DNA from 2 places in the Cytobacillus gottheilii genome. Region 2 is predicted to be linked to the other one. Evidence: predicted binding sites of a transcription regulator. Region 2 holds the regulator's gene; the other holds the start of a gene.

Region 1 (10,836 bases), 1.4 Mb from region 2:
AACATCTTTATTTTGGAATTTTGCGCCTTCAGCAAATCCCTTTATTTCAGGCTGCCATTCAAAAGCCGCCAACACGCCAACCGTATTTGTTTTTGTCATATGACCCGCGACCATTCCACCGAAAAACCCCATTGCGTATCCTTCAAATCCTAGGCTTGTCGTATTCTTGTTTTTTGCATCACCATTAAAGCTGACAAACTGTATATGAGGATAGTCTTCGGAAAAATCATTAAAATATTCAGCATACTCATTTCCATGCCCAAAAATAAGGTTGACACCTTTTTGATCAAATTCCTCTACTGCACGCTGGACGATCGCTGCAGAGTTCATCCCCTCTTTATAATAAACCTCAATATTATAATGAGATTGAATCTTTAGCATTCCTTTATAGCCTTTTGTTCCCCATACTTGATCGTTCACTGTGTCAGGCACTAATAAACCAGCCTTCTGCAATGTTCCTGGCGACATAGCCTGTCCGCATGAAGATAAAAAAATAAGGCACAAAAGAAGGAACCCGAATTTCTTGAATAAAAGATGCATCTCTTCTTTCTCCGCCTCTCATTTGGAAAGCTGCAAAACTTTCAATCTAGGTGAAATTTTCCTGCACTAGTCCTATTTTACCTTGCTATGACGCTGTTTGAAAAGATTTTTTTCCAATATCACTTATACAGGCTTCTTTATACTTGATTTTTCACTGCAGAGTATGCACAGCTATATACGGTTGAATACAATATGTTGCTTCTGTTTTTTTATGCCCTCACATTTCTCTTCATCGGATTCGATTTCATAAATGTGCAGGTGTTCTGGAAGCTTTGCTTCTCTCTCTGTATGTCGAATGTATTCTTTTTCAATCTCTAAGAGTGCAGCACAGTGCTGCCATTGCCCAGCAATCTTATTTCGAACGAACCAATCTCCAGATGATCCTTTTTCGAAGATATCCAATATCGCCTTAATGGTATACTGAACATAAATAGCATCCTCTTGCCATTCGCGGCCACTGATCGTTAAAGTGCCAGCTTGATCTGCTTTTTTTAAACATGCCTGTTGAAAGGCAAATTCTTCAGGCTGCCATTCACCATAAATAGTCGGCAAAAAGATGAAACATATCTTATTTTCGTGTTCCTTAAAAGCTTCTTTTATTTCTGATCTGCAGATATATTGATTTATCTCCATCTGAACTGGCAATAATAGCGTAATCTCTGTATCTGCTCCTGCCGCACTTTTTGCATGTTCTATCCATTTGCCATACATCTCTTTAATTCTTTTCGTGTCATTGCGCAAGTACAAACTATAAAAGTCAAAAAAAATGTGTTTTGGCATCTCGCTGCCAAATGGTTCTTTTAAGTCATCCCATTCTAAGAAGTTTGCATTTCTTCCTAGCTCAAGACGCTTGTTTTCAAGCATATCATCAGCGAATAAGTCTGATCTTACTGATGATATGCTATAACCTTCATCAAGCAGCCCTTTAGTGAGATGAAAACCAATAAAATCAAAACCGCCATATATGATTACTGAATCATTCATATAAATCCTCCCAAGTACATCCTTACTGTAGCGTATGCACAAGTTTCACAGCACTTTCTCATATTTTTTAAAAAAACCGATCATTTGCGTCCCCATCAGCTGCATTTTCTCAGGAACAATATAATAGACGGATATCGGCGCTTCTTCATCCTTCCATTTTACAGAAAGCTGTTTGAGCATATTTGATTGCTTATACGCTTTTCCCCCGGATAATACATGAATGATTTTTACTGGTGATTTTAGGTTTTCAATTAAATATTGTTCATCATAGGTATTAACCAATTCAATGACTTTACTGCTTTCCGTTTTATAAGAGGCCGCAAGTTCTTTTAATAATTTTTTATAAAAGAATTTATGTTCTTTCTCTTGGTTAAGGTGGTTTTTTACAGATAATATAGGATTAATAAATACCGCTGAACGGATTTTGTCCCCCATCACGTCCATTAACTTTAATGCGGCCAAAGCCCCCATACCTTCTGCAATTATATGAATTTTATCATTAAGAATTTCAGTCCGTGTCACATAACCATACAGGCTTTTCGCCATTTGAACCGCTTCATTGCTTCCCCAGTTTCTTCCGAATAAATTGGAATAAAAGATCGTATATCCTGCTTCTTCAAGTTTGTGAATTAATGCTGCTTTTCCTTCATTTTGAGTCCAAAAACTGCTGTTTTCGTCTACGAAGTGCCTTTCATCCCCGATAATTAATATACCGAAACCACTTGGCTTATCAGGGTAATGAATCATGCTCCATTCAGTATCCATCTTAAAGTTTCGGTGTTTCATTTCCAAAAACTCCTTTTATTTTTCGTTCATATTCAATGTATGCTTGGATAGTTGAATTGGAATGGGATATTACCTATTTTTGGAGAATACCAAAGCATCATTAATCTCTCAGCGGCTAGCCACTTGAGGTGTCGGAGCTGAGCAAGGCGCTTCCGCTTTTCTTTGTCCAGCTGCAGCGCCTAGCCCCTCGAGGTCTTAAGCCAATCCGTCCAGAAGGTTAAAGAGCAACCTTCTAGCCGTCTTGTCTTAAGCTTGTCGGGGCTGAGCAAGGCGCTTCCGCTTTTCTCTGTCCAGCTCCAGGCGCTAGGGGCTCGAGGTCATAAGCCATTCCAGTCAAAAGGTTAAAGAACAACCTTCTGCCTGGCCTGTCTTATGCTTGTCGCCCCTGGGCAAGCGCCTTCCGCTTTTCTCTGTCCAGCTGCAGCGCCTAGCCCCTCGAGGTCTTAAGCCAATCCGTCCAGAAGGTTAAAGAGCAACCTTCTAGCCGTCTTGTCTTAAGCTTGTCGGGGCTGAGCAAGGCGCTTCCGCTTTTCTTGCCACATTCAAGTTTATTATTTTGGGTTGTTATGGTAAGATGTAAAGGGATTCAATTATGTAAGAGGTGAACTATTGATGAAGTATTTGTGGACTTTCATTTGGACATTTCTGCTTGTTCAAATGCTATCGTATGTTGCGGGTAATATGCTAGGCGCTTCTTATGATTTTCAAACTAGTGCGATCCTTGCAGTTGCAGCAACTCTATTAATTTATGTTATTCCTGCCATCATTCCAGACGAGCCTGCAGAGAAAAAAGCGATTCATTAATTGTTAAAATATCGTCAGCCTGTTTTCAGGCTGACGATATTTTATTTGATAAGATTTTTCATTTTACGGCTACTGTCAGTTTATTTTCCTCCAGAGCAATGACAACGTCACTTTCTTCTTTTATCGTCCCAGAGATAATTTCCTTTGCCAGTGCTGTTTCTACATTTTTTTGAATATAGCGTTTTAACGGTCGAGCACCATAAATAGGGTCATAGCCATTTTCAGCAATATATTCAACTGCATGATCCGTTATTCGTAAATTCACTTGCTGATCGGTCAATCTTTCTTGAAGTTCATTTAGCATATTTCTTACAATTCCATGTAAATCGGCAAGCGATAAAGGTTTAAAGAGAATAATCTCATCTATGCGGTTGATAAACTCTGGTTTAAAGTGATTTCTAAGCTGATGAAGTACATTATTTCTAGTTTCTTCTATAATATAGTCATTCTCTCGCACTTCATCGCGTTCCAGTAAGAAATTTGAACCTATATTGGATGTCATAATAATCACTGTATTTTTGAAGTCAACCATTCTTCCTTGTGAATCAGTAATTCGTCCATCATCTAACACCTGCAGTAAAATATTAAAAACTTCAGGATGTGCTTTTTCAATTTCATCTAATAAGATGACCGAATACGGTTTTCGTCTTACTGCTTCAGTAAGCTGTCCGCCTTCTTCATAGCCAACATACCCTGGAGGAGCACCAACTAATCTTGACACTGAATGTTTTTCCATATATTCCGACATATCAATACGAATCATTTGATCTTCACTGTCAAATAACACTTGTGCCAATGCTTTGGCCAGCTCTGTTTTACCTACTCCTGTTGGTCCCAGAAATAAGAAAGAACCGATTGGACGATGGGGATCTTTAATACCAGCACGTGCTCTAATTACTGCATCAGACACAAGCTGAACTGCCTCATTTTGGCCAATAACTCTTTCTTGTAAGATTTCCTCCAGCCGAAGCAGCTTCTCACGTTCTCCTTCTACTAGCTTTGCAACAGGGATGCCTGTCCATCTGGCGACAATCCCTGCAATTTCTTCCTCTGTTACTTCTTCCCGTACCAGCTTATCTGATTGTCCTTCATTAACTTCCTTCTCAAGGATCTTCAATTCTTTTTCCAGCATTGGTATTTTCCCATGTCTTAATTCAGCAGCGGTGTTTAAATCGTATTTATTTTCCGCATCTTCCAAGTCACGTCGATGCTTTTCTAATTGTTCTCTTTTCTCCTGTAATCGTTGAATTCCTTCTTTTTCGAGCAGCCATTTTGTCTGTATGGTTTTTGCTTTTTCTTTTAAAGCAGAAAGTTCTTCTTGCAGGATAACAAGCCGTTCTTTACTTACGGCATCTTTCTCCTTTTGCAGTGCAGCTTCTTCAATTTCCAGCTGCATGACTCTTCTTGTTACCTCATCTAGCTCAGTTGGCATTGAATCCATTTCCGTACGGATCATTGCACATGCTTCATCTATTAAATCAATCGCCTTATCTGGCAAAAATCGATCTGTAATATAGCGGTCAGATAGGGTGGCAGCAGCAATTAGAGAACGGTCATGAATATTTACTCCATGATGAATTTCAAACCGTTCTTTTAGCCCTCTTAAAATGGAGATTGTATCTTCCACATTAGGCTCTTGTACTAAAACTTGCTGAAACCTCCGTTCAAGTGCTGGATCCTTCTCAATATACTTGCGATGCTCATCCAAAGTGGTTGCCCCTATACAATGCAGTTCTCCTCGGGCAAGCATGGGCTTAAGCATGTTGCCGGCATCCATAGCACCCTCTGTTTTTCCTGCGCCAACTATGGTGTGAAGCTCATCGATAAACAGCAGTATTTTCCCATCGCTCTTTTTCACTTCATTTAATACCGCTTTTAGCCTTTCTTCAAACTCTCCTCTAAACTTTGCTCCTGCGATTAAAGAGCTCATATCAAGTGAAAAAATCGTTTTGTCTTTTAAACCTTCTGGAACATCTTTTCTGACAATCCGCTGTGCAAGTCCTTCTACAACTGCTGTTTTCCCAACTCCCGGTTCACCGATCAATACCGGGTTGTTTTTGGTTTTGCGTGATAATATCCGAATAACATTGCGTATTTCCTGATCACGGCCAATGACTGGATCCACCTTACCTGCTCTTACCTCTTCGACAAGGTCTCTTCCGTATTTTTTCAGCACATCATAAGTTGCTTCTGGATTTTCCGAGGTCACGCGCTGATTCCCCCTTATTTGGTTAATGATTCCCTCTAATTTACCTTCTTCATTAATTGATTCTCTCAGCAGTTTCCCTGCTGCCGATTTCTTCACTTTTAACAATGCCAACAAAAAATGTTCGGCAGATAAATACTCGTCTTGCCACGTTTTCATAAGGTTTTCTGCTTCAGCTAATACTTGTTGCAGTGTATTTGTAATATATAATGTTCCTGCCTTAATTCCGCTGCCGGAAACTTGTGGTTTTGTTTGTAGTTGATTTTCAATATTATGGATCAGCTGATCCGCATTAATGGATGCTGCTTTTAAGATTGATGAAGTTAATCCTTCTGTTTTTACAATAAGTGAATAAAGCAGATGCAGATCATCAACTTCCTGATGTTCTTTGCGAACAGCTAAGTTTTGCGCACTTATTAACCCTTCCCGAACATGCTGTGTCATTGAATTTATATCCATCCGCACATCCTCCTTTGACCATTATTGACCTTTATTTTATTATATCCGTTTTTTTACATATGTAAAGCCATTCAACTTTTCATTGAATGGCTTTTGCTGTGTTTTAAGGTTTGCGTTTGTATGTCCATATCCGGTTATGATTTGAGTTTTCAGGAAAATGATCACCAGCTTTTAGTTTGATCATTTGCGGGTTGTTGACATTGCTTCCAGTTTCGCCGACTTCTATATAGATCCCATTGTTAGGTGCTGCCTGACCTGCTTTAAATTGTCGATTTTGTCCCAAAAGAATAACCCCCTTATTCAAATAAGTCTTTATTAGTATTGCCTTTATGTCTTATTCAATTTAGTAAAATTATTTCCATTGAACTTCAAGCTATTGCTTTACTTATATACTGTTTTTATTGTTTAATGAAATGGTGTCATCTTAATACTGGAGGATAACAATGTGACTGATTTTATTACTTTGCTCAAATATTTATTCCTTGGGTTACTTCAAGGCTTAACTGAGCCCATTCCCGTTTCATCAAGCGGACATGTAGAAATTGCTGCTTATTTTTTTGACTTAAATATTGTAGGAATGAGCTTTGCTATTCTTGTCAATACTGCCTCTTTAATTGCTGTCCTTCTCATCTACAGAGAAGATATATATAGGCTCGTCAAAAATGGTGTGCTCTATTTAAAAACGAAGGACCAAAAGGCAGAAGCGGACTTTCGTTTTATTATTTATTTAATTGTTGCAACAATTCCGGCAGGTGTAATTGGTGTACTATTTGGTGATTATTTAACAGGCAATATTAAAACCGTTGGTATTACATTGTTAGTTACAGGGGTTGCCCTCTGGATCATCAGAAACCTGCGGGGAAGAAAAAATGATTCAACCATTACTTTAAAAGATGCAATTATTGTTGGTCTTGCACAAACAGTAGCGTTAATTCCTGGTATAAGCAGATCAGGAGCTACCATTGTAGCTGCAATGGGGTTAGGCATGAAGCAGGAAACAGCCTTGCGCTTTTCCTTTTTAATGTATATTCCCGTTAGTGTTGGGAGTGCTATATTAGGCTTTAGCGACATGCTGAACGATCCGAATATTTCTACCCTTGCTATACCATATGTCATAGCGTTTATTGCTTCATTAATTGCCTCTTATTTTTCTTTAAAATGGTTTATGGGCATTATGGCTCGAGGCAATCTGAAGATCTTTGCTTTTTATTGTTTTATCGCCGGGACACTCGTTTTAGTATTTTCCTGATTAGACCCAAAAATGCTCAATTCCTTATAACGGAATTGAGCATTTTTTATAAATAGGCTTATAATAATTCTGATAAAAGTGCTTTTTGAACATGCAGACGATTTGCTGCCTGATTAAATACTGAAGAGTTTGGACCATCAATAACAGCTGCTGTCACTTCCTCACCTCTATGTGCCGGCAGACAATGAAGGAAAATTGAATCCTGCTTGGCTAATGCCATTAGTTCTTCATTTACCTGATAATCTTTAAAGATCATAAGTCGTTTTTCGTTCTCTGCTTCCTGTCCCATACTCGTCCAGACATCCGTATAAATGACATCCGCGTTTTTCACACTTTCCTCAACATCGTAGTTTACAGCAATCTCTGCACCGCTCTTCTGTGCAAATTCTTTGGCCAGCTGTAATACAGTCTGTTGCGGTTCGTAGCCTTTAGGACAAGCAATAGTCATATTTATCCCCAATTTAGCGGATGCGATTAATAAAGAATGTGCAACATTATTTCCATCACCGACATAAACAAGCTTGATTCCTTTCAGACTTCCTTTCTCTTCAAGGATTGTTAACATATCGGCAAGTGCCTGGCACGGATGGTAAAGATCTGTTAACCCATTTATCACAGGAATGGTTGCATGTTCTGCCAGTTCTTCAATTAATTTATGGGAAAAAGTGCGGATCATAATACCATCAACGTAGCTCGATAGCACCTTTGCAGTATCAGCAACACTCTCTCCTCTGCCTATCTGCAGATCGCTGCTGTTTAAATAGAGAGCATGCCCGCCTAATTGCAGCATCCCTGCTTCAAAAGATACTCTTGTGCGCGTCGATGATTTTTCAAAAATCATGCCGAGTATTTTACCCTTTAAAAGCGTGGGGTCTTCCCCTGAATAGATACCTTGCTTTAATTGCTGTGCTTTCAATAGAAGACCATTAATTTCCTCTGTGCTAAAATCAGCCAGTGTTAAAAAATCTTTGCCTTTCATATTTAGATTGATTTCATCTGCTATAAGTCCTGTCATGATACATTCACTCCTTCACTTACTTTTAACCCGCTTCTCAGCAGCCATTCATTCATACTCGTTACTTCCCACTCTGTATTCTTTAACGCCTGTAAAAAGGCTTCCAATGATTCTTTCTTCGAGAACGAAATTAATCTGTTCTTTACAGCAAGCTCCCTCTCAGCCGCAGCATGATTGCCTTCGAAGGGATTATACAATGCTATAGCTTTATCATGACTCCAATCAAAAGCATTTGCAGGAACCATTTTCACACCGTAACTGCTGCATTCATCCGCAAATTCTTGTATCACGGAAACATCAGCAGAAATGATTACTTTTTCAAATCCAGGTTTTAAACTCGATTCGAATGCCTTTCTTAATGCCTCTGTGATATCAGAAGCTAAGGCAATCCCTTCACCAGTTGATTTCATTTCCGGTCCAACAAAACTATCCAAACCTTTTAACGCATAATTTGAAAATACAGGATATTTAACACATACAAAGGGAAATTGGTATGCAGGGAATTGATCTTGTTCCATGTCATATTTCCCAAGCAATATTTTTGTCGCAATTTGTACGATTGGAACACCAGTTACTTTGCTGACAATTGGCACTGTCCGGCTTGCACGCGGGTTTACCTCCAGCAGATACACCTGTTCTCCGTCTATAATATACTGAATGTTCATTAAGCCTTTGTAATTCAGTTTTTGGACAATCTGTTTTGCGTAAGTAAGCATCTTTTCCTGTACTGCTAGTGACAAGGTTTGCGGAGGCAGCATTGACATACTATCGCCTGAGTGAACACCTGTATGTTCAATATGCTCCATGATCGCTGGTACATGGATATGAACTCCATCAGCTGCTAAATCAAGCTCTGCTTCCTTTGCTTCAAGGAAACGATCCACTAAAACTGGATAGACAATCCGTTTAGAATGCAAGTAGTTTTTATAGCTAACACCATCTCTGATTAACTCCATCCCTTTTCCGCCGATTACATATGAAGGACGAAGCAGGACAGGAAAACCAATCTTATCTACTGCAGTATCCAGCTCTTGCTTTGAATGAACCAAATCTCCGTCAATATGAGGGATCTGCAATTCATCGAGCAGCTGGTAAAATAATTCCCGGTCTTCTAGTTTTGCTATTTCTTTTGAGCTTGTGCCTAGTAATGTAACCCCATAGTCTTCAAGCTGTTCTGCCAAGTTCAATGCAGTCTGCCCTCCTAGCTGAACAATAACTTGTTCAATCTGCTCAGCTTCGATTACATTAAGAACATCTTCTAGTATCAGCGGTTCAAAATATAAGCGATCAGCAGTCGTATAGTCGGTACTCACTGTTTCGGGATTATTATTAATCATGATGGTTTCAATTCCGGCATCTTTTAACGCATAAACACCTTGAACAGAGCAATAATCAAATTCGATTCCCTGTCCGATCCGAATAGGACCGCTCCCAATAATAAGCACCTTAGGTTTATCGCTAAAGGTTTGTTCATTTTCTCCATAATAGCTTGAATAAAAGTAATTGGATTGTGCTTCAAATTCAGCCGCACACGTATCAACCATTTTATAAACAGGTAAAACACCGAGTTCTTTGCGCAAAAGGCGAATGTCTGCTTCTTTTTTGTTCCAGGCAGAAGCTAAGAATGTATCAGAGAAACCTTTTTCTTTAAAGAATGCAAGGTCTTTCTCTGTTACGGTTTCAGCTGACGTTCCTTTAATTTGTCCTTCGATCTTCACTAAACGTTCAAATGCAGTTAAAAAGAAATAATCCATGTTGGCTGCTTGATGTAATTCCTCTGTTTTCATACCTCTGCGAAGCAATTCCATCATGATAAAGAAGCGCTGATCATTCTGCTCTTTTAAATATTGGAGTAATAAAGAGGTTTTACACTGCTGCAGCTCTGGTAAAGATAATCCAATGCAGTCCAGCTCCAATGAATGAACTGCTTTTTGGAGAGCACGTTCAAAATTCCGATCTATTCCCATTACCTCTCCTGTCGCTTTCATTTGTGTGCCAAGTTTTCGATCCACATATGGAAATTTATCAAAAGCCCATTTCGGAAATTTGACAATGCAATAGTCCAGCGCAGGTTCAAAGCTTGCAAACGTATCTCCTGTTACAGGATTAATCAATTCTGATAATTGATAACCAACTGCCAGCTTTGCAGCCATTCTTGCAATTGGGTATCCGGTTGCTTTGGAAGCCAGGGCTGAAGAGCGGCTGACACGCGGATTTACTTCAATAAGATAGTATGACTGACTGTTAGGGTCTAGTGCGAATTGGATATTGCATCCACCAATAATGCCCAATTCCGAAATAATTTTGATTGAGGCAGTTCTCAGCATCTGATATTCTTCATCTGTCAATGTCTGAGAAGGTGCAACGACAATTGAGTCGCCAGTGTGGATACCGACTGGGTCAATATTTTCCATATTGCAGATTGTAATACACGTATTACTCGAGTCACGCATGACTTCGTATTCAATTTCCTTGTATCCTGCAATGCTTTTTTCAACGAGACATTGACCTATCGTACTTTCCTTCAAACCTCCTGCAACAAGAGGTTTCAGCACCTCCATACTATCAGCAATGCCTCCTCCAGTTCCGCCAAGTGTATAAGCTGGACGAACAATAATTGGGAAGCCGATCTCCTCAGCAAACTTTATTGCCGCAGCTACATCTGTTACCACTTCACTATCTGGCACAGGCTCATTTAATTTTTTCATTGTTGCACGAAAAGCTTCTCGATCTTCTCCACGTTTAATGGAGTCGATACTTGTGCCCAATAGCTTAACATTAAATTTGGTTAGT
Region 2 (10,836 bases):
GTTTTTCACGGCACGCAAAATCCGGTATGTGTGATGGCGCTCCCCTTCAAAATAAAGAACAGTATCCACCATATGCTCTAATAAACGCGGTCCAGCAATCGAGCCTTCTTTTGTCACATGGCCAACAATAAAGATAGCAATCCCTTTTGTTTTCGCGATTCTCATTAATTCCGCCGTACACTCGCGTACTTGTGAAACGCTTCCAGGTGCCGATGTAACCTCAGGATGGTAAATCGTTTGAATGGAATCAACGATCACAAAGGCAGGATTTGTCTGTTCAATGGTTCTGCTGATTTCTTCAAGACTTGTTTCAGAGTAAACAAGCAGCTGCTCAGACGTAATACTGAGGCGATCTGCCCGCAGCTTTGTCTGTCTCATCGATTCCTCCCCGGATATGTATAAAACCGAGTGGTTCTTTTTCGCAAGCTGTGAAGAGACTTGAAGGAGCAAAGTCGACTTCCCGATTCCTGGGTCTCCTCCTATTAAAACGAGTGATCCCCTAACAACACCGCCACCAAGTACCCTATTTAATTCCTGTGATTCTGTCAGTACCCGTGGTTCTGATATCGTTTCAATTGTCGTAATCGGAGTAGCTTTCGAGGCTGTTGCCATTCCCTGAGAGTGAGCAAATGCTCCTCTTCTTGAATTAGCGGGTTTTTCAACTTCCTCCACCATTTTATTCCACTCACCGCAGCCTGGGCATTTCCCCATCCATTTTGGTGATTCATATCCGCATTCCTGACACATAAATTTCGTTTTCCGTTTTGCCATTACTTTCCCCTTCTTCCATACATCTATATATATTTCACAAATATAACAATTATCATTGATTCCAGTTAAATACTTATTGATGATTTATAACTATAACAGACAGGCTATGGAAAGAGAACTAAAGTGATAAAAAGATAAAACAGGGGGACAGGGAAGGAAGGACTATCAGAATCAGCCCCATTATTACTGAAGTCATTCAGAAGGATATTACTTATAAAAAAGGCACACGAAAATTTGTTCGTGTACCTCAATAAACTTATGCTTTATTTAAATTTGCTGTCCCGCTTGCTTCAGCTGTCTTAACGGTAAACTCGCCATTTTCGACATCAATGACAACATTCTGACCTGTAAATACAGTTCCTTTTAAAAGCTCTTCAGAAAGACGATCTTCGATATGCTTTTGAATCGCACGGCGCAATGGTCTTGCTCCATACTCTGGATCATAGCCTTCTTCCGCGATTTTCGCCTTAGCAGCTTCAGTAAGATCCAGCTGAATTTCTTGTTCATGCAGGCGTTTAGTCAATGAATCTGACATGAGCGAAACAATTTCCTGCAGATGTTTCTTTTCTAGTGCGTGGAAAACAATGATTTCATCAATACGGTTCAGGAATTCTGGACGGAATGCTTTTTTCAGCTCCTCCATTACTTTTCCTTTCATATCTTTGTAATCCTGATCTCCTTCTTGAACATTGAAACCTACATATTTGTTGCGTTTTAGAGCTTCTGCTCCAACATTTGAAGTCATGATTAAGACTGTATTACGGAAATCAACCGTCCTGCCTTTTGAGTCTGTCAGTCTTCCGTCCTCTAATACTTGCAGAAGAATATTAAATACATCTGGGTGTGCTTTTTCAATTTCGTCGAGCAGGACAACAGAGTATGGCTTTCTGCGCACTTTTTCTGTCAGCTGGCCGCCCTCATCATAACCAACATAGCCTGGAGGAGAACCAACTAAACGAGAAGTCGAATGTTTCTCCATATACTCGGACATATCAATGCGGATCATTGCCTCTTCATCACCGAACATAGCCTCTGCCAGCGCTCTAGCCAATTCTGTTTTCCCTACTCCTGTTGGTCCAAGGAACACAAATGATCCGATTGGACGTTTAGGATCTTTTAATCCAGCACGTGCACGGCGTACAGCCTTAGAGATTGCTTTAACAGCTTCCTCTTGTCCAATGACACGGGAATGAAGAATTTCTTCTAAGTTAAGCAATTTTTGCGTTTCTGTTTCTGCCAGCTTAGATACTGGAATTCCTGTCCAGCTAGCAACAACATGTGCAATATCCTCAACGGTTACTTCGCTATTTTCTTTGCCCTGCTTTTCTTTCCAAGTTTTCTTGGTTTCTTCCAGCTGTTCGCGCAGGCGCTGTTCTGTATCACGCAATGATGCTGCTTTTTCAAATTCTTGGCTTTGTACGGCTGCATCCTTTTCTTTGCGGACATCTTCAAGCTTAACTTCAAGCTCCTTCAAGTTTGGAGGAGTCGTATAAGATCTCAATCTTACCTTTGAACCGGCTTCATCAATTAAATCAATTGCCTTATCTGGTAAGAAACGGTCAGAAATATAACGATCCGAAAATTTAACCGCTGCTTCAATCGCCTGATCTGAAATGGTTACACGGTGATGCGCCTCATAACGGTCTCTTAATCCTTTCAAGATTTGAACAGATTCATCGGACGTCGGCTCATCAACTGTAATCGGCTGGAAGCGGCGTTCAAGTGCTGCATCCTTTTCAATGTACTTGCGATATTCATCAAGCGTTGTAGCACCAATACATTGCAATTCACCACGCGCAAGGGATGGTTTTAATATATTTGAAGCATCAATGGCACCTTCTGCACCACCAGCACCAATCAAGGTGTGAAGTTCATCAATGAATAAGATGATGTTGCCGGCCTGGCGAATTTCATCCATTACTTTCTTCAATCTATCTTCAAATTCACCGCGGTATTTTGTCCCAGCAACAACAGTACCCATATCTAGAGTCATAACTCTTTTATCGCGCAGTGTCTCTGGCACTTCATTATTGATAATTTGCTGTGCTAATCCTTCAGCAATGGCTGTTTTACCAACCCCTGGTTCACCAATTAAAACAGGATTGTTTTTTGTACGACGGCTAAGTACTTCAATGACACGCTGAATTTCTTTACTGCGCCCAATAACAGGGTCAAGACTTCCTTCTCTTGCAATCGCAGTTAAATCTCTGGCTAATCCATCAAGAGTTGGTGTATTGGCATTTGCTGATGCACCGCCTTGATGGCCTCCAGATTCATTGCTTCCTAAAAGCTGAAGCACTTGCTGTCTCGCTTTATTTAAGCTGACGCCCAGGTTATTTAGTACACGTGCAGCAACACCTTCTCCTTCACGAATTAACCCAAGAAGAATATGTTCTGTCCCTACATAGGAGTGTCCCAGCTTTCTTGCTTCATCCATTGATAATTCAATTACTTTTTTTGCTCTTGGCGTATAATGCGGTGATTGTGAGACTTCCTGTCCTCGTCCAATTAAACTCTCTACCTCAGTCTGAATTTTCTCAGAACCTAGTCCTAGAGCATATAATGCCTTTGCCGCAATTCCCTCTCCTTCTCGAACCAAACCGAGCAGGATATGTTCTGTTCCAATATTATTATGTCCAAGGCGGATTGCTTCCTCTTGTGCTAATGCAAGTACCTTTTGCGCTCTTTCAGTAAATCGTCCGAACATCATATGATTATCCTCCCAACTATTTGCTTTCCATTTGTAATCTTTCCCGAATGAGTGTTGCTCTGCGGATATCTCTTTCCTGTGGTCTCAAAGGTCCGCCAGCATATTGCTGTAAAAAGCCCGGCTGAGTCAAAATCATAAGCTCATTTAAAATATTTTCAGATACATTTTCAATGTATCCCATATCAATGCCAAGGCGAACATCAGACAAACAGCGTGCCGCCTCTTTTGTTTCAATGATTCTGCAATTCAGGAGAGTCCCATATGAACGGAAAACTCTGTCTTCTAATTGTATGTTAGAAGTCTTTGCTAATGCTTCCCTTGCTGACCTTTCCTGTGAAATTAATTGACTGACAACACTTTTCAAGTCTTCGGCAATATCTTCTTCGGATTTACCTAACGTCATCTGATTTGAAACTTGAAAGATGTTCCCTAATGCTTCGCTGCCTTCCCCATAAATTCCTCTAACAACTAAACCAAGTTGATTAATTGCAGGGATAATTCGATTGATCTGCTGTGTTAATACAAGACCAGGCAAGTGCATCATAACAGAAGCACGAATACCGGTTCCTACATTGGTAGGACAGCTGGTTAGAAAACCAACCTTTTCATTAAAAGCATAATCAATTTCTTCCTCAAGCCAATTGTCAATTGTATTCGCCATCTGCAGTGCTTCTAATAACTGAAAACCTGGGTATAGACATTGAATGCGTATATGATCCTCTTCATTAATCATGATACTAATCTCTTCACTTTCTGATAGGAGACAAGCACCATGTGTAGAGTTTTCCGCTAAGTGCGGGCTAATTAAATGCTTCTCCATTAATACCCTTTTCTGCAGCGGCTGCAGTTCATCCATAAGCAGCAATTCCAAGTGTTTATCTTCTATTTCTCCAGGATGTTCTAAACGTTTTTTGACTTGATTAATAACGGCTTCAGCCTCATCCTTTTCAAACAATGTGGGAAATCTATATTGCTTAAGATTTCGAGCAAGCCGAATTCGAGAACTTAAGACTATGTCTGAATCCGGTCCCTCCGTACTCATCCAGGAGCTAATCGCCTGGTTAATAAAACGCTCCAACGACAAGTTATTCTCCCTCCTCATGAGCGGAATTCAGCTCTTTTTCTAACTTTCTTATCTCATCTCTAGTCAATGCTGCTTCTTCAAATTCCTCGTTCGCAATGTATTCTTTCATTTTCTGCTTGAGTTCTTCGATATTCTTTCGTAAATGGATACTTCCTCCGATTCTGGCGGGGATTTTTCCATTATGTGTTTCGTTTCCGCTATGAAGCCTTTTAAAAATAGGAGGAAGCTGTTCACTAAATGTTTCATAGCATTCTGCACAGCCAAACCTGCCAATCTTAATAAATTGCTTATATGTCATAGAGCAATTAGGGCATTGAATGACCTTTTCATTCTGAAAGGCATTTTGGCTGCTGCCCTGATAAGCTGGCTGTACATTAAGAAGTCCTGCCAAGAGATTATGAATGGAGTAGTTCTGTCCATTATTGAACATAAACATCTCCCCTTTTTCTGCCGCACATTTTTCACATAGCTGAAATTCTGCTTTTTCGCCATTTACTATTTTCGTAAAGTGCAAGGTAGCTGGTCTTTGATTGCATTCCTGACAAACCATTGGTTCCCCTCCAACCTGCTGTTTATTTATATTTCAAGGTTGTAAGCATTGCTTTTAACATACGTGCTCGAAGTTCATCTCTATAGGGCAGGTCTATATATAGTACCGATCGATCAATGACACTTAGCATGATTTTTGCTTCCCTTTTTGAGACAATTTCTTCTTCAACAAGTCTGTATATAACATTTTCAGCACTATTCTGGGCTATTCGTGAATCGATTATGGAGATTAGCTGATCAATTAAATGTGCGTAATCATAAGACTGCACCTTCATGATCCTTATATAACCTCCTCCTCCGCGTTTACTTTCCACCATATACCCTTTCTCGATTGTAAACCGAGTATTGATAACATAATTTATTTGAGAAGGTACGCATTGAAACTTGTCTGCAATCTCACTTCTTTTAATCTCAACAATCTCCTGCTCGCTCAAGTCTAAAACTTGTTTCAGGTAGTTTTCAATGATGTCCGATATATTTCTCACCCGGCCACCCCCTATCTGACTTTGACTATATTTGACTTATATTATACATGATCTATGTAATAGGTTGCAACGAACTAGCATTAAACATTTTCCCCTAAATTTTTGTTCTTCAAACCTCGAATTAGGAAGGAAAAGTTTGATTTTATTCTTTGAAGTTAAAATATTGGAATAATGTAATTTTTGCCGTGTTAAATATTCAAAGGGAATTAGGAGCTGTTTTTCAGAAAAGGGGGCAGCTCTACGTGGTTTTGGACTTAAGGTTAGATAAATTATTATAATTAAGCAGCACTTATTAATTAAAAAACAAAGATTTTAATTAAAAACTACAAAAAAAGCACATCCATACAGATGTACTTTTTCATGTTGCCCGGCAGCGTCCTACTCTCACAAGGGGACAGCCCCTAACTACCATTGGCGCTGAGAAGCTTAACTTCCGTGTTCGGGAGGGACGGGTGTGACCTTCTCGCTATCATCGTTCGGAAATCGATAACCTTCACATCTCTTCGTCATCTCACTCATCAAGGTCCTCACGTACCAACTACGTACGCTCCGGCCTTTCCTCAATCGATTCCTCGACCTGTTCGCTTCTCGCTTCCCTCACAGTTTGGTAAAAAGATAAGTTGAGCAAACTTACATTTTTAAGACTATACCTTGCGGCATTTTAGGTCCTTCCTCCAATGCCACTACATGCACTGGCTCTCCAATGTTTCTCGAAGTTAAACAGTCGTCTTCAATTTAGAATTTAAACTACAAAAAAAGCACATCCATACAGATGTACTTTTTCATGTTGCCCGGCAGCGTCCTACTCTCACAAGGGGACAGCCCCTAACTACCATTGGCGCTGAGAAGCTTAACTTCCGTGTTCGGGATGGGAACGGGTGTGACCTTCTCGCTATCGCCACCGGACTATTTAATTGAAGAAAGGTTATTCCTTCAAAACTAGATAATGTTAGAAGAAGAAAACAGTAATGCCATTGTGTGGTTAAGTCCTCGAACGATTAGTATCAGTCAGCTGCACGTGTCGCCACGCTTCCACCTCTGACCTATCAACCTGATCATCTTTCAGGGTTCTTACTAGCTTGACGCTATGGGAAATCTCATCTCGAGGGGGGCTTCATGCTTAGATGCTTTCAGCACTTATCCCTTCCGCACATAGCTACCCAGCGATGCCCTTGGCAGAACAACTGGTACACCAGCGGTGCGTCCATCCCGGTCCTCTCGTACTAAGGACAGCTCCTCTCAAATTTCCTGCGCCCACGACGGATAGGGACCGAACTGTCTCACGACGTTCTGAACCCAGCTCGCGTACCGCTTTAATGGGCGAACAGCCCAACCCTTGGGACCGACTACAGCCCCAGGATGCGATGAGCCGACATCGAGGTGCCAAACCTCCCCGTCGATGTGGACTCTTGGGGGAGATAAGCCTGTTATCCCCGGGGTAGCTTTTATCCGTTGAGCGATGGCCCTTCCATGCGGAACCACCGGATCACTAAGCCCGACTTTCGTCCCTGCTCGACTTGTAGGTCTCGCAGTCAAGCTCCCTTGTGCCTTTACACTCTACGAATGATTTCCAACCATTCTGAGGGAACCTTTGGGCGCCTCCGTTACTTTTTAGGAGGCGACCGCCCCAGTCAAACTGCCCACCTGACACTGTCTCCCGCCCCGATCAGGGGCGCGGGTTAGAATTTCAATACAGCCAGGGTAGTATCCCACCGACGCCTCCACCGAAGCTGGCGCTCCGGTTTCTCAGGCTCCTACCTATCCTGTACAAGCTGTACCAAAATTCAATATCAGGCTACAGTAAAGCTCCACGGGGTCTTTCCGTCCTGTCGCGGGTAACCTGCATCTTCACAGGTACTATAATTTCACCGAGTCTCTCGTTGAGACAGTGCCCAGATCGTTACGCCTTTCGTGCGGGTCGGAACTTACCCGACAAGGAATTTCGCTACCTTAGGACCGTTATAGTTACGGCCGCCGTTTACTGGGGCTTCGATTCAGAGCTTCGCTTGCGCTAACCCCTCCTCTTAACCTTCCAGCACCGGGCAGGCGTCAGCCCCTATACTTCGCCTTGCGGCTTCGCAGAGACCTGTGTTTTTGCTAAACAGTCGCCTGGGCCTATTCACTGCGGCTCATCAAGGCTTTAACACCCTAATGAGCACCCCTTCTCCCGAAGTTACGGGGTCATTTTGCCGAGTTCCTTAACGAGAGTTCTCTCGCTCACCTTAGGATTCTCTCCTCGCCTACCTGTGTCGGTTTGCGGTACGGGCACCTAATCCTCGCTAGAGGCTTTTCTTGGCAGTGTGGAATCAAGAACTTCGGTACTATATTTCCCTCGCCGTCACAGCTCAGCCGTATGCAAGCGGGATTTGCCTCACTTGCAGCCTAACTGCTTGGACGCGCTAATCCAACAGCGCGCTTACCCTATCCTCCTGCGTCCCCCCATCACTCAAACGGATTTTGGTGGTACAGGAATATCAACCTGTTGTCCATCGCCTACGCTTTTCAGCCTCGGCTTAGGTCCCGACTAACCCTGAGCGGACGAGCCTTCCTCAGGAAACCTTAGGCATTCGGTGGATGGGATTCTCACCCATCTTTCGCTACTCATACCGGCATTCTCACTTCTAAGCGCTCCACCAGTCCTTACGGTCTAGCTTCAACGCCCTTAGAACGCTCTCCTACCACGGACACCTAATGGTGTCCATCCACAGCTTCGGTGATACGTTTAGCCCCGGTACATTTTCGGCGCGGAGTCACTCGACCAGTGAGCTATTACGCACTCTTTAAATGGTGGCTGCTTCTAAGCCAACATCCTGGTTGTCTAAGCAACTCCACATCCTTTTCCACTTAACGTATACTTTGGGACCTTAGCTGGTGGTCTGGGCTGTTTCCCTCTTGACTACGGATCTTATCACTCGCAGTCTGACTCCCATGGATAAGTCTTTGGCATTCGGAGTTTGTCTGAATTCGGTAACCCGATGAGGGCCCCTAGTCCAAACAGTGCTCTACCTCCAAGACTCTTACTACATGAGGCTAGCCCTAAAGCTATTTCGGAGAGAACCAGCTATCTCCAAGTTCGATTGGAATTTCTCCGCTACCCACACCTCATCCCCGCACTTTTCAACGTGCGTGGGTTCGGTCCTCCATTCAGTGTTACCTGAACTTCAACCTGGACATGGGTAGATCACCTGGTTTCGGGTCTACGACCACATACTCATTCGCCCTATTCAGACTCGCTTTCGCTGCGGCTCCGTCTTATCAACTTAACCTTGCATGTAATCGTAACTCGCCGGTTCATTCTACAAAAGGCACGCCATCACCCGTAAATGGGCTCTGACTACTTGTAGGCACACGGTTTCAGGAACTATTTCACTCCCCTTCCGGGGTGCTTTTCACCTTTCCCTCACGGTACTGGTTCACTATCGGTCACTAGGGAGTATTTAGCCTTGGGAGATGGTCCTCCCTGCTTCCGACGGGATTTCTCGTGTCCCGCCGTACTCAGGATCCACTCTGGAGGGAACGAAGTTTCAACTACAGGGCTTTTACCTTCTCTGGCCGGCCTTTCCAGACCTGTTCACTTACCTCGCTCCTTTGTAACTCCGTGTAGAGTGTCCTACAACCCCAAGAGGCAAGCCTCTTGGTTTGGGCTAATCCCGTTTCGCTCGCCGCTACTCAGGGAATCGCGTTTGCTTTCTCTTCCTCCGGGTACTTAGATGTTTCAGTTCCCCGGGTCTGCCTTCAATACCCTATGTATTCAGGTAAAGATATCATCCCATTACGGATGATGGGTTCCCCCATTCGGAAATCTCCGGATCAAAGCTTACTTACAGCTCCCCGAAGCATATCGGTGTTAGTACCGTCCTTCATCGGCTCCTAGTGCCAAGGCATTCACCGTGCGCCCTTTCTAACTTAACCAGTGTTTATGGTTATGCTCTTACTTAAAATAAATAAGAGAGAAAAAACTAAGATGGCGATTACTTGGTAATCTTCTTCTATTGCATTATCTAGTTTTCAAGGAACAAGTTATAACGAGAGATTGCTCTCTCAAAACTGAACGAACAAATAAAGACGTCTTTTAATGAAGATAAACTTCATTTCATCCTTAGAAAGGAGGTGATCCAGCCGCACCTTCCGATACGGCTACCTTGTTACGACTTCACCCCAATCATCTGTCCCACCTTAGGCGGCTGGCTCCAAAAGGTTACCCCACCGACTTCGGGTGTTACAAACTCTCGTGGTGTGACGGGCGGTGTGTACAAGGCCCGGGAACGTATTCACCGCGGCATGCTGATCCGCGATTACTAGCGATTCCGGCTTCATGCAGGCGAGTTGCAGCCTGCAATCCGAACTGAGAATGGTTTTATGGGATTGGCTAAACCTCGCGGTCTTGCAGCCCTTTGTACCATCCATTGTAGCACGTGTGTAGCCCAGGTCATAAGGGGCATGATGATTTGACGTCATCCCCACCTTCCTCCGGTTTGTCACCGGCAGTCACCTTAGAGTGCCCAACTGAATGCTGGCAACTAAGATCAAGGGTTGCGCTCGTTGCGGGACTTAACCCAACATCTCACGACACGAGCTGACGACAACCATGCACCACCTGTCACTCTGTCCCCCGAAGGGGAACGTCCTATCTCTAGGAGTGTCAGAGGATGTCAAGACCTGGTAAGGTTCTTCGCGTTGCTTCGAATTAAACCACATGCTCCACCGCTTGTGCGGGCCCCCGTCAATTCCTTTGAGTTTCAGCCTTGCGGCCGTACTCCCCAGGCGGAGTGCTTAATGCGTTTGCTGCAGCACTAAAGGGCGGAAACCCTCTAACACTTAGCACTCATCGTTTACGGCGTGGACTACCAGGGTATCTAATCCTGTTCGCTCCCCACGCTTTCGCGCCTCAGCGTCAGTTACAGACCAGAGAGTCGCCTTCGCCACTGGTGTTCCTCCACATCTCTACGCATTTCACCGCTACACGTGGAATTCCACTCTCCTCTTCTGCACTCAAGTCCCCCAGTTTCCAATGACCCTCCACGGTTGAGCCGTGGGCTTTCACATCAGACTTAAAGGACCGCCTGCGCGCGCTTTACGCCCAATAATTCCGGACAACGCTTGCCACCTACGTATTACCGCGGCTGCTGGCACGTAGTTAGCCGTGGCTTTCTGGTTAGGTACCGTCAAGGTACCGGCAGTTACTCCGGTACTTGTTCTTCCCTAACAACAGAGTTTTACGATCCGAAAACCTTCAT

Evidence for each region. The regulator CtsR, encoded in region 2, represses protease genes until heat stress. The targets are predictions, from matches to a motif close to ATGGTCAATAAAGGTCAAACA.
Region 1: the regulator CtsR is predicted to act here: its motif matches at 5,791-5,811, upstream of clpB (ATP-dependent chaperone ClpB).

Annotation. Positions count from the first base shown of each region.
Region 1 is NZ_CP071709.1:1,511,489-1,522,324, reverse strand. Features, by position in the region: gene J1899_RS07470 (BMP family ABC transporter substrate-binding protein) at 1-540, opposite strand, end outside; gene J1899_RS07465 (hypothetical protein) at 712-1,524, opposite strand; gene J1899_RS07460 (lipase family protein) at 1,570-2,310, opposite strand; gene J1899_RS07455 (YjzD family protein) at 2,923-3,114, shown strand; gene clpB (ATP-dependent chaperone ClpB) at 3,173-5,779, opposite strand; gene J1899_RS07445 (YjzC family protein) at 5,883-6,068, opposite strand; gene J1899_RS07440 (undecaprenyl-diphosphate phosphatase) at 6,225-7,028, shown strand; gene argF (ornithine carbamoyltransferase) at 7,087-8,043, opposite strand; gene carB (carbamoyl-phosphate synthase (glutamine-hydrolyzing) large subunit) at 8,040-10,836, opposite strand, start outside.
Region 2 is NZ_CP071709.1:101,261-112,096, reverse strand. Features, by position in the region: gene radA (DNA repair protein RadA) at 1-771, opposite strand, end outside; gene clpC (ATP-dependent protease ATP-binding subunit ClpC) at 1,028-3,481, opposite strand; gene mcsB (protein-arginine kinase McsB) at 3,498-4,565, opposite strand; gene mcsA (protein-arginine kinase activator protein McsA) at 4,567-5,115, opposite strand; gene J1899_RS00560 (CtsR family transcriptional regulator) at 5,138-5,599, opposite strand; rRNA gene rrf (5S ribosomal RNA) at 5,965-6,079, opposite strand; rRNA gene rrf (5S ribosomal RNA) at 6,389-6,505, opposite strand; rRNA gene J1899_RS00545 (23S ribosomal RNA) at 6,578-9,511, opposite strand; rRNA gene J1899_RS00540 (16S ribosomal RNA) at 9,703-10,836, opposite strand, start outside.